3 regions of the Knoellia sp. p5-6-4 genome follow, and region 2 is predicted to be linked to each of the others. Evidence: predicted binding sites of a transcription regulator. Region 2 holds the regulator's gene; each other region holds the start of a gene.
What was found. The regulator LexA, encoded in region 2, represses DNA repair genes until DNA is damaged. The targets are predictions, from matches to a motif close to TCGAACANNTGTTCGA.
Positions count from the first base shown of each region.

Region 1: P2F65_RS01355 (YbaK/EbsC family protein) is a predicted target of LexA. The motif match lies at 2,046-2,061, and genes of this name have one in related genera.
Region 3: recA (recombinase RecA) is a predicted target of LexA. The motif match lies at 1,126-1,141, and genes of this name have one in related genera.

Region 1 covers NZ_JARGZF010000001.1:281,210-284,463, reverse strand. Annotated here, with positions in the region: gene P2F65_RS01370 (HAD-IIA family hydrolase) at 1-167, opposite strand, end outside; gene P2F65_RS01365 (VOC family protein) at 264-647, shown strand; gene P2F65_RS01360 (acyltransferase) at 756-1,409, shown strand; gene P2F65_RS01355 (YbaK/EbsC family protein) at 1,436-1,966, opposite strand; gene P2F65_RS01350 (DUF6504 family protein) at 2,235-2,645, shown strand; gene P2F65_RS01345 (SAV_6107 family HEPN domain-containing protein) at 2,662-3,186, shown strand; gene dnaE (DNA polymerase III subunit alpha) at 3,183-3,254, shown strand, end outside.
Region 2 covers NZ_JARGZF010000001.1:540,605-543,858, forward strand. Annotated here, with positions in the region: gene P2F65_RS02575 (CHAP domain-containing protein) at 1-791, shown strand, start outside; gene P2F65_RS02580 (LysM peptidoglycan-binding domain-containing protein) at 804-1,211, opposite strand; gene lexA (transcriptional repressor LexA) at 1,468-2,193, shown strand; gene P2F65_RS02590 (DUF4259 domain-containing protein) at 2,239-2,652, opposite strand; gene P2F65_RS02595 (GNAT family N-acetyltransferase) at 2,766-3,254, opposite strand.
Region 3 covers NZ_JARGZF010000002.1:524,501-527,754, reverse strand. Annotated here, with positions in the region: gene P2F65_RS14000 (ABC transporter permease) at 1-63, shown strand, start outside; gene P2F65_RS13995 (DUF427 domain-containing protein) at 152-649, shown strand; gene P2F65_RS13990 (GNAT family N-acetyltransferase) at 639-1,088, shown strand; gene recA (recombinase RecA) at 1,366-2,397, shown strand; gene P2F65_RS13980 (regulatory protein RecX) at 2,423-3,073, shown strand.

The DNA.
Region 1 (3,254 bases), 260 kb from region 2:
AGGTCGCGCGGGGTGAAGATGGAGTTGTTGGTCAGCACCAGGAAGCGGCGCCCTGAGGTGACCAGCGCCGCGATGAAGTCGCTCGCGCCGGGGATGGCGCGCTCCTCGTGGACGAGCACGCCGTCCATGTCCGTGAGCCAGCACTCGACCGGTCGGGGCGTCGTCATGCGCCCCATTCTGCCGCGGGGGCTAGTCACTGTGGTGGATGGTGCCGCGTGGCGGGACAGGCGCACGCTGGAAGACGTCGAAGGAGGTGCTCACCCATGTCCCTCACCACGAGCACGATCGCGACGATGCTCCCTGTCACGGACACCGATCGCGCAAAGGAGTTCTACGCAGACCGGCTCGGCCTGCCCTTCGAGGGGGCGAACAGCATGGGGGAGCTGCGGTTCGGCCTCGCCCACGGCGACTCGCTCGTGCTGCTTCCCCGTGAGGCCGGAAGCCAGTCGAAGAGCACAGCCGTGAGCTGGGAGGTCGGCGACGTCGAGAAGGAGATGGCCGAGCTGGAGGCCCGAGGCGTGACCTTCGAGGACTACGACCTGCCGGGCCTGAAGACGGTCAACCACATCGCCGAGATGGACGGCGACAAGGCTGCCTGGTTCCTCGACCCGGACGGCAACGTCCTCTGCATCCACCAGGGGTTCTGACCCGCCTGAGAAGAGCCGTTTGTCGCGTGGTCGGGGCGGCTGCCCCGACCACGCAGTCTGTGTGGACGGTTTGGGTGCAGACACCAGGCGGCGAGTAGGGTGCGCGCCGTGAAGAGGCTCGTCAAGAAGGTGGCCAGTGCGCAGCTCGACCGGCGGTATGCGAGGCGCAGCAAAGTGGCGCGACTGGAGAGGGAGCTGCTGGCCCTGAAGAAGCAGGTGCAGCCCCTGGTGAAGCCTCGCTGGCAGGACAACCCGAATGTCATCGTCGGGACGGGCTGCTCCATCCAGGGCAACGTGGCAATGTACGCGTCCGAAGGTCGCGAGATCCGCATCGGGAACTCGGTTCGGCTGTACCGCAACGCCGAGATGAACGGTCCACTGACGATCGGTGACGACTGCTTCATCAACCGCGACCTCTACGCACGTCGTGGGACCACGATCGGCAACCGGGTCTTCCTCGGTCCCTTCGTCCGCCTGATCACCGACACCCACGACATCGGCGGCCCGGAACGTCGTGCCGGACGGAACAGGTGGCCTGAGATCCGGATCGAGGACGGGTGCTGGATCGGTGCCGGTGCGACCATCCTCGGTGGAGTCACCGTTGGAAGGGGGGCGATCGTGGCAGCAGGAGCGCTGGTCAACAAGGACGTTCCCGCCAACGCAGTCGTGGCTGGCGTACCGGCTCGGGTGGTCAAGCTCATCGACAGCCCGCGCGAACCACTGTCCGACCGGAGGCCTGCGTCGTCTGGTCCTCGCGCGTGAGCGGCAGCGCAGTCTGATCAGGGAAGTCAGGCCACCTCGATGGCATGGCCGCCGGTGACGCGCAGCAACTCCTCGTAGGTGGTGCGAAAGACGGTGTGCGTGTGGCCAGCGGCCGCCCAAACATGGCGGTGACGGCTGAGCGAGACGTCGACCAGGGTGCGCACTGTGACTGGGTGCCCCACCGGCGCCACGCCGCCGATCGAGAAGCCGGTGGCGTTGCGGACGAATTCGGCGTCGGCGCGGTCGATGTAGGTGATGCCGGTGAGGTCGGCGACCTTTGCCACATCGACACGGTGGGCGCCGGAGGTGAGCACGAGCAGGGGGGTGATGGAACCGTCTGGGTCGTGGGCACGGAACACGAGTGAGTTCGCGATCTCCGCGGGGGTGACGCCGAGGGCCGCGGCAGCGGTTGTGGCGGTGCGCACCGCGTCGGGGAGGACGACCACCTGTGGATGGACCTGGTGGACTGCCAAGGCCGCGAGCACCCTTTGGACGGCAGGGTGCTCCAGCGGGCTCTCCTTCGAGCTCTCCTGCGGCGTAACCCTCCCCTCAGTCATGGCGTGAGCGTAGTGGTGATCACCGGCCCCGGCGCTGCTCTTGACGCGCTGTCGGAGGAAGGGTGTACATTCGTTTTATTCGAACACTTGTTCGAACATGCCGGATCCGGCGTACGCCCCCGCGGCAGTGGTGTCCTCTCCCGGACTCCCATCGTCCGCCTCGGGTCTGACACCGGGCCGGTACGGCTCTGGCCCTGCGACAGGCGCCTCGACCCCGCCCTCGCAGGGCCAGGGCCCCACATCCCCTGAACCCTGGAAGGAGTCTGCCGTGGTGCGCCGATACGAAGAGCCCATCGAGGTCCGGGCCACGACCGAGCAGGCCGTTCCGGGTGGTGCCACCGGATCCGGGGCGGTTCCCGACGCCTTCGTCTGGCGTGGGCGGCTCTACGTCGTCCGCCAGGTGCTCGACCACTGGAAGGAGCGCCGTCCGTGGTGGCGCGACGCGCTCGACGAGCGACGCGTCCCCGCTGCGGTCGCGACGGTCGGCTCCGGCCCTGACACCGGCACCCCCGGCCCTCACGTCGGCGCCGACGTCCTCGGGGACGCCCGGGAGCGGCAGGTGTGGCGCGTCGAGGCGAGCGCGGGCCGGATGGCCGGCACCGGGGTCTACGACCTCGGCATCGACCCCGGGTCCGGTGCCTGCTCGCAGCAGTGGCGCCTCCTGCGGGTCGCGGACTGAGAGGGCGGTGACCACGATGAGCCTGTCCGCCCGGTCCCCGTCGCCGGCCACGCCCCCGTCACCTGCCACGCCCCCGCCCCGGGCAACGGCCGCCACCACGCTCGAGCTGGTCGAGCGCGCCCGGGCCGACCTGCTGCAGGCCTGCCACACCCGTGACGTCACCGAGCGCTACCGCCAGTCCCGGCTGGGGGCCATGCGGGCTGCGGCGGCGCTGGTGTCAGCCCGGGCCAGGGGGTCCCGTCCGGGCGGGCCGCAGAGCCTCTGGGAGCTGGTGCCCGCGGCAGCGCCTGAGCTGACCGAGTGGGCCGAGTTCTTCGCGGTCGCCACCGCACGACCCGAGCGGCCCGAGCGGCCCGAGCGACCCGAGCGGCCCGAGCGGCCCGAACACCCCGAGCGTCCTGCGCGGCTCGCGGTCAGCGCCCGGGAGGCCGACGACCTGCTCCGGCAGGCCGAGACCTTCATCGGACTGGTCTGCCGCAACCTCGGCCTGCCCGTGAGCCCGGTGCACCACGACGTGCTCGTCCCGACGGCGTGGGCGTGAACGGTGACTTCGCCCACCTGCACGTCGCCTCAGGGTTCTCGATGCGCTACGGTACATCCACCCCGGCG
Region 2 (3,254 bases):
GCATCCCCAAGGGCGACCGCAACTGGCCGAGCAACTTCATCCACTTCAAGGACACTACGTACCAGCCACCCATGCCCGGCACCTTCGTGCGGGTGCGGGAGACCAACGAGGTCTACCGCCTGGTGGGCAAGGCCCCCGTCTTCGTCTCGACGTGGACCGCTTTCGGCGGGAGCAAGCCGACACACCTGGTCAGCAGCACCTCGCTCGCCTCTCTTCCCCGCTATCCCGCGGACGGCACGTTCCTCCGGGGCGCCCAGCGCGGCGAGGTGTACCGCGTGGCCGGTGGCGCCCCCGTCTTCGTCTCGACATGGACCGCCTTCGGCGGGAGCAAGCCCTACACGACCGTGGACCAGGTGGCCATCGACAGCGCCGGCACCGGGGGTCGCTGGAACCACCTGCGAGCAACTCCCGCAGAGGGCACGTTCCTGAAGGGCGCCCAGCGCGGCGAGGTCTACCGTGTGGCGGGCGGCGCCCCGGTCTTCGTCTCAGCCTGGGCGAACATCGGTGGCTGGGCACCCGCGCTCGTGGTGGACCAGGTCGCCATCGACCGGGCTGGCTCGGGCACGAAGTGGAACCATCTGATGCACAAGCCTCGCGACGGCGCCTACATCAAGGGCCGGAGCACCGGACGGGTCTACTACATGAAGTCAGGGGTGGCCCACTTCGTCTCTTCGTGGGCGCAGGTGGGGGGCGTGAAGCCGACGACCATCGTCGACCAGGTGGCCATCGACATGGCGGGCACGAGGACGCCGGTCAAGTGGAGCCACATCGCCGCCAAGACCACGCTCTGAGGCGGGTCCGGCTCAGCCCAGGGCGGGGACGACGAGGACCTGGCCGGCGTGCACCTGCGTGCTCGGCAGGTTGTTCGCCAGCTGCAGCTGCGCGACCGCCTCGTGGACCGGGAGGGCGGGCAGCTCGCGCGCGGCGACCTCCGAGAGGGTCTGGCCCTCGACGACGGTGACGGCGTGGTCGGCGACGGGCGCCGACGCGCCACCGGCGGAGCCGGCCACCACCAGCGCGGTGACGGCGAGCAGGACGGCCGCGACCGTGAGGGTGATGACCAGTCGGCCAGCCCGGGTCAGGCGAAGCCCCCGCGTGAGCGGAGCCGGGACCGCGTCGCCGGTGGGGACGAGGACCAGGCGCGGACGGGCAGGACGGGTCGGCACGCGGGTCGGCGTGGCCCCCAGATCCCAGGCGACAGCTGCACTCATGGTCATTCCCCTCTCCCGGCCCCGCGCCTGCGGGGCCCTGCTCTCCGAACGGGTGTTCGATAGAACGCTTGTACGATTTCTAGCACGCATGTTCGAACGGTTCAAGACACGCGTCGAACACATGTTTGGCAACTGTGTTCGAACTCCATACGCTGTGCCCATGCCTCGAAGCACATCAGAGGCCACCGACAGCCCACCCCCGCCGACCGGCTGACAGCCCCGGCACGGCACCTGACCTGCAGAAACGAGGAGCGGCATGAGCGACGACAACGTCAAGGAGCTGCCCGAGCGAGACCGTGGCGACGGCCTCACGGTGCGACAGCGCCGCGTCCTCGAGGTCATCCGCAACTCGGTGGACCGCCGCGGCTACCCGCCCAGCCTGCGCGAGATCGGGGAGGCGGTGGGGCTCACCAGCCCGAGCTCCGTGGCCCACCAGCTGGCCACCCTGGAGCGCAAGGGCTTCCTGCGCCGCGACCCCAACCGACCGCGTGCCATCGAGGTCGTCTCCCCCGACGCGCCGGCCGACATGCGCGGCTACCGCGGCGGGGCGGCCTCCGACGACGTCGACGCCGGCTACGACGAGACCGGCATCAACGACCAGCGCCCGGAGGCCTCCTACGTGCCGGTGCTGGGGCAGATCGCGGCCGGTGTGCCGATCACCGCCGAGGAGTCGGTCGAGGACGTCTTCCCGCTGCCGAAGCAGATCGTCGGCGAGGGCCAGCTGTTCCTGCTCAAGGTGGTCGGTGACTCGATGGTCGATGCCGCCATCTGCGACGGCGACTGGGTGGTCGTGCGCCAGCAGCCCACTGCCGACAACGGCGACATCGTCGCGGCCATGCTCGACAACGAAGCCACCGTCAAGACGTTCAAGCGCAAGGACGGGAAGGTGTGGCTGCTGCCCCACAACCCGGCCTTCGAGCCGATCGACGGCGACCACGCCACGGTGCTCGGCAAGGTGACGGCCGTCCTGCGGCGCGTCTGACGTCGTCGGTCGCCGTCGGTCGGCGACCGACGTCCTCGGTCGAAGTCAGTCGCCGAAGACGTCGAGGTACCGGCTCACCACCTCGGTGACGTCGTCGGTGGCCTCGGCCTCCTCCCACAGCTCCCACCACTCGTTCTCGTCGGGCCGCAGCGCCCGGTGGAGGGCCTGGGCCGCGAGCTCCTCGAGCTCCTCGTCGACCTCGAGGGGGTCGTTGTCGAGCCAGGGCGGCAGGTAGCGCTCCCCCACGACCGAGTCGGGGTCCTCGCTGCCGGCCACCACCGCGGCCGCGGCGACGGCCTCCGCCATCACGGGCGCGTCGATGTAGTCCTCCGTCGCGACGACGCGGCGCAGGGCCCCCCGCACCTTGGCCGGCCGCCCCTCGGGCTCGGTCTCCTCGAGGTCGTCCAGGAAGTCGAGTGCGTCGTCGTTCTCGAACGGTCCGGTTCGGACGCGTGCCATGACACCACCCCATCGTCACCTGCTCGCCGGTCCCACTGACGGCCTGACCTGAAGATGGTAGGACGCGGCCGCCGCGGGAGACAGACCTCGGACGCGACCCGGGTCCGGCGCGCTCAGGGAAGTCGCTGCCACCAGGCGGTGTCGACGTAGCGGCCGAGCTTGTGGCCGACCTCCCGGAGCACGCCGACCCGCTCGAACCCCAGGCTGCGATGCAGCGCCTCGCTGGCCTCGTTGGGTAGCGCCACCACGGCCAGCGCGGTGTGCACCCCTGCCGCGTCGAGGCGCTCGAGCAGCTCGGCGTAGAGCGCCCTGCCCAGTCCGCGCCCGCGGGCAGCCGAGGCGAGGTAGACGGAGGTCTCGCGCGTCCCGGCATACGCGGGGCGGGGCCGGAAGGGGCCCGAATAGGCAAAGCCCACCACGTCTGCGCCGTCCTCGACGACGAGGAAGACGTCGCCGGGGACCTCCGGCGCCAGGCGGTGGGCGAAGTGGTCGGGGCCCTTGGCAAGGGTGTCGAACGTGCCCACCCCGCCCTCGACCTCGGCGTTGTAGATGGCGGCCACGGTGGCCAGGTCGTCCTCACGGGCGGGGCGGATCTGCGTCAC
Region 3 (3,254 bases), on a different contig from region 2:
GCGCTCGGTGGGCTCGGCGTGGTCGGCACCGCGCGGCGGCTGGAGAAGCTGCTCCTCTCGTGACCGTCGCCGTGCGGCGACGGGCGCAAGGAGGCGGTATGCCGTGACGGCCGGCAGCGTGGCCGCCTCGCGGGCCGCCTAGGCTGGCCGGGTGAGCCGACCCCAGCCCCTCGTCCCCGGCCCGGGCCAGGAGTCGGTGTGGGACTACCCGAGGCCCCCGCGGCTCGAGCGCACCACCGCTCGCCTGCGGGTCTTGCTCGCAGGGCGGGTCGTCGCCGACACCACCGAGGGTTACCGGGTGCTCGAGACGAGCCACCCGCCCACCTACTACCTGCCGCCCCATGGCTTCCTGCCGGGCTCGGTGCGCCCGGTGCCCGGGTCGACGGTGTGCGAGTGGAAGGGCGAGGCCGCCTACGGCGACCTGGTCTGCGGCGACGCCGTGGCGCGACGGGCGGTCTGGTGGTACCCGCAGCCGACCGCGCCCTTCCTGCCCATCGCCGGCTACCTCGCGGTCATGCCCGCGCTCGTCGACGCCTGCTTCGTCGACGAGGAGCGGGTCGTGCCCCAGCCGGGCGGGTTCTACGGCGGCTGGGTCACCTCGAAGGTCGTCGGCCCCTTCAAGGGAGGCCCCGGGACGCATGGCTGGTGACGTGACCCACGAGGTGCGGGTGGCGACCTTCGCCGAGCTGCCGTCGGACACGGCATACCGGCTGTGGGCCCTGCGCTCGGAGGTCTTCGTGGTGGAGCAGGACTGCCCCTACCTCGACCTCGACGGCCGTGACACCGAGCCGCTCACCCGGCACCTGTGGGTCGAGCGGGGCGGCGAGCCGGTGGCGACGCTGAGGCTGCTCGACGACGGCAGCCGCCTGCGCATCGGCCGGGTGGCCACCCGGGAGGCGCACCGGGGCGAGGGGCTGGCCGCCGCGCTGGTGGAGCGTGCGCTGCAGGTCGCGGGGGAGCGCGAGGTGGCGCTCGACGCGCAGTCCCACCTCGTCGACTGGTACCTCCGCTTCGGCTTCGAACCCAGCGGCCGGGGCTTCGTCGAGGACGGCATCCCGCACACGCCGATGCGGCGAGCAGGGCGCTGAGGCACTCCTGCGGCGTGTCGCGGCGCGCCTGCAGACTTCGAACACGTGTTCGGCTAGATTCGTCCACAGGAGCACTTCCGCAGTCACGCCGTCCACCGCTTTGGTCGGCGCCGGTTCGGCTGTCGGTGCTGACTCCTAGCGTCTGACCCGACAGCAGCTCGAGGACACGAACTGGTGCCGGGTCGAAGGCAGGCGCGCCCGACTCGACGAACAGAAAGCAGGTGTGGCGATGGCTCGCCCGAACCAGGCCGCCTCCAACGCAGGCAACAGCCAGGACATGAAGCTCAAGGCACTCGAGACCACGATGGGCCAGATCGAGAAGAACCACGGCAAGGGTGCCGTGATGCGGCTCGGCGACGACGTCCGCCCGCCCATCGAGGTCATCCCCACCGGGTCGATCTCCCTCGACGTCGCCCTCGGCATCGGCGGCCTGCCGCGCGGCCGCGTCGTCGAGATCTACGGCCCGGAGTCCTCCGGCAAGACGACCGTGGCGCTGCACGCCGTGGCCAACGCCCAGCGCAAGGGCGGCATCGCCGCGTTCATCGACGCCGAGCATGCCCTCGACCCCGAGTACGCCAAGAAGCTGGGCGTCGACACCGACTCGCTCCTGGTGAGCCAGCCCGACACCGGTGAGCAGGCCCTCGAGATCGCCGACATGCTGATCCGCTCGGGTGCCCTCGACATCATCGTCATCGACTCCGTCGCCGCCCTGGTGCCGCGCGCCGAGATCGAGGGCGAGATGGGCGACAGCCACGTCGGCCTGCAGGCCCGCCTGATGTCCCAGGCCCTGCGCAAGCTCACCGGTGCGCTGAACACCACCGGCACGACCGCGATCTTCATCAACCAGCTGCGCGAGAAGATCGGCGTGATGTTCGGCTCGCCCGAGACCACCACGGGTGGCAAGGCGCTGAAGTTCTACGCGTCGGTCCGCCTCGACGTGCGCCGCATCGAGACCCTCAAGGACGGCAGCGAGCCGGTCGGCAACCGCACCCGCGTCAAGGTCGTCAAGAACAAGGTCTCCCCGCCCTTCAAGCAGGCCGAGTTCGACATCCTCTACGGGCACGGCATCTCCCGCGAGGGTGGCCTGATCGACATGGGCGTGGAGCACGGCTTCGTCCGCAAGGCCGGCGCCTGGTACACCTACGAGGGAGACCAGCTCGGGCAGGGCAAGGAGAACGCCCGCACGTTCCTCAAGGACAACCCCGACCTCGCCGACGAGATCGAGAAGAAGATCAAGGAGAAGCTCGGCATCGGCCCGCAGGTCGACAAGCCGGCTGAGCCGGTGGCCGAGGTCCCGGTCGACTTCTGATCCACCCGCGCCACGGAGCACCTCCATGAGCGAGCGACAGGACGCGGCCAGGGCTGCCCTCGAGGCAGCCCTGGCCGCGACGTCCGGCCCTCCCGAAGACGCCTCGCCGGGGTCGGCCGGGCCGGCCAGGCGCCGCCGTCGCCGCGCCACGCCACCGGATCCCGAGCAGGACCTCCAGGGGCGAGACGGCGAACCGGACCCGTACGACGTGGCACGGCAGATCGTGCTCCGCCAGCTCGCCATGGCGCCGAGGAGCCGCCAGCAGCTGAGGGACAAGCTCCGCCAGCGCAACTGCCCCGACGACGTGGCCGAGGCCGTGCTCGACCGGATGACCGAGGTCGGCCTCGTCGACGACGGGGCCTTCGCGGCGATGCTCGTGCGGTCGCAGCAGGCTGGCCGGGGGCTGGCTGCGCGAGCCCTCGCCCGCGAGCTGCGCACGAAGGGAGTCGACCCGCAGACGGCGCAGGCCACTCTCGCCGAGATCGACCCGGAGGAGGAGCGGGAGCGAGCGCGTGCCCTGGTCGAGAAGAAGCTCAGGACGATGCACGGCCTCGACGCCGCCGTCCAGACCCGGCGGCTCGCAGGCATGCTCGCTCGCAAGGGCTACCCGTCGTCGATGGCCTTTGCCGTGATCCGCGAGGCCATCGCTGACGCCCCCGAGCACCAGCGCGACTGACGACACCCTCGGGCGGGTGCTGACGGGCGCAGTGCCCGCCCGCCGTCTCGCGGGCGCCCGCCATCTGGCCCAGAGCCCCTACGCAGAAAGGGGGACGTGCACCGTCGCGGTCCTACCTATCGTGGCTTGGGTCAGAGGGGCCTGCGGCGACGGGGACGCCGCGGAAGCGTGGACGGACGAG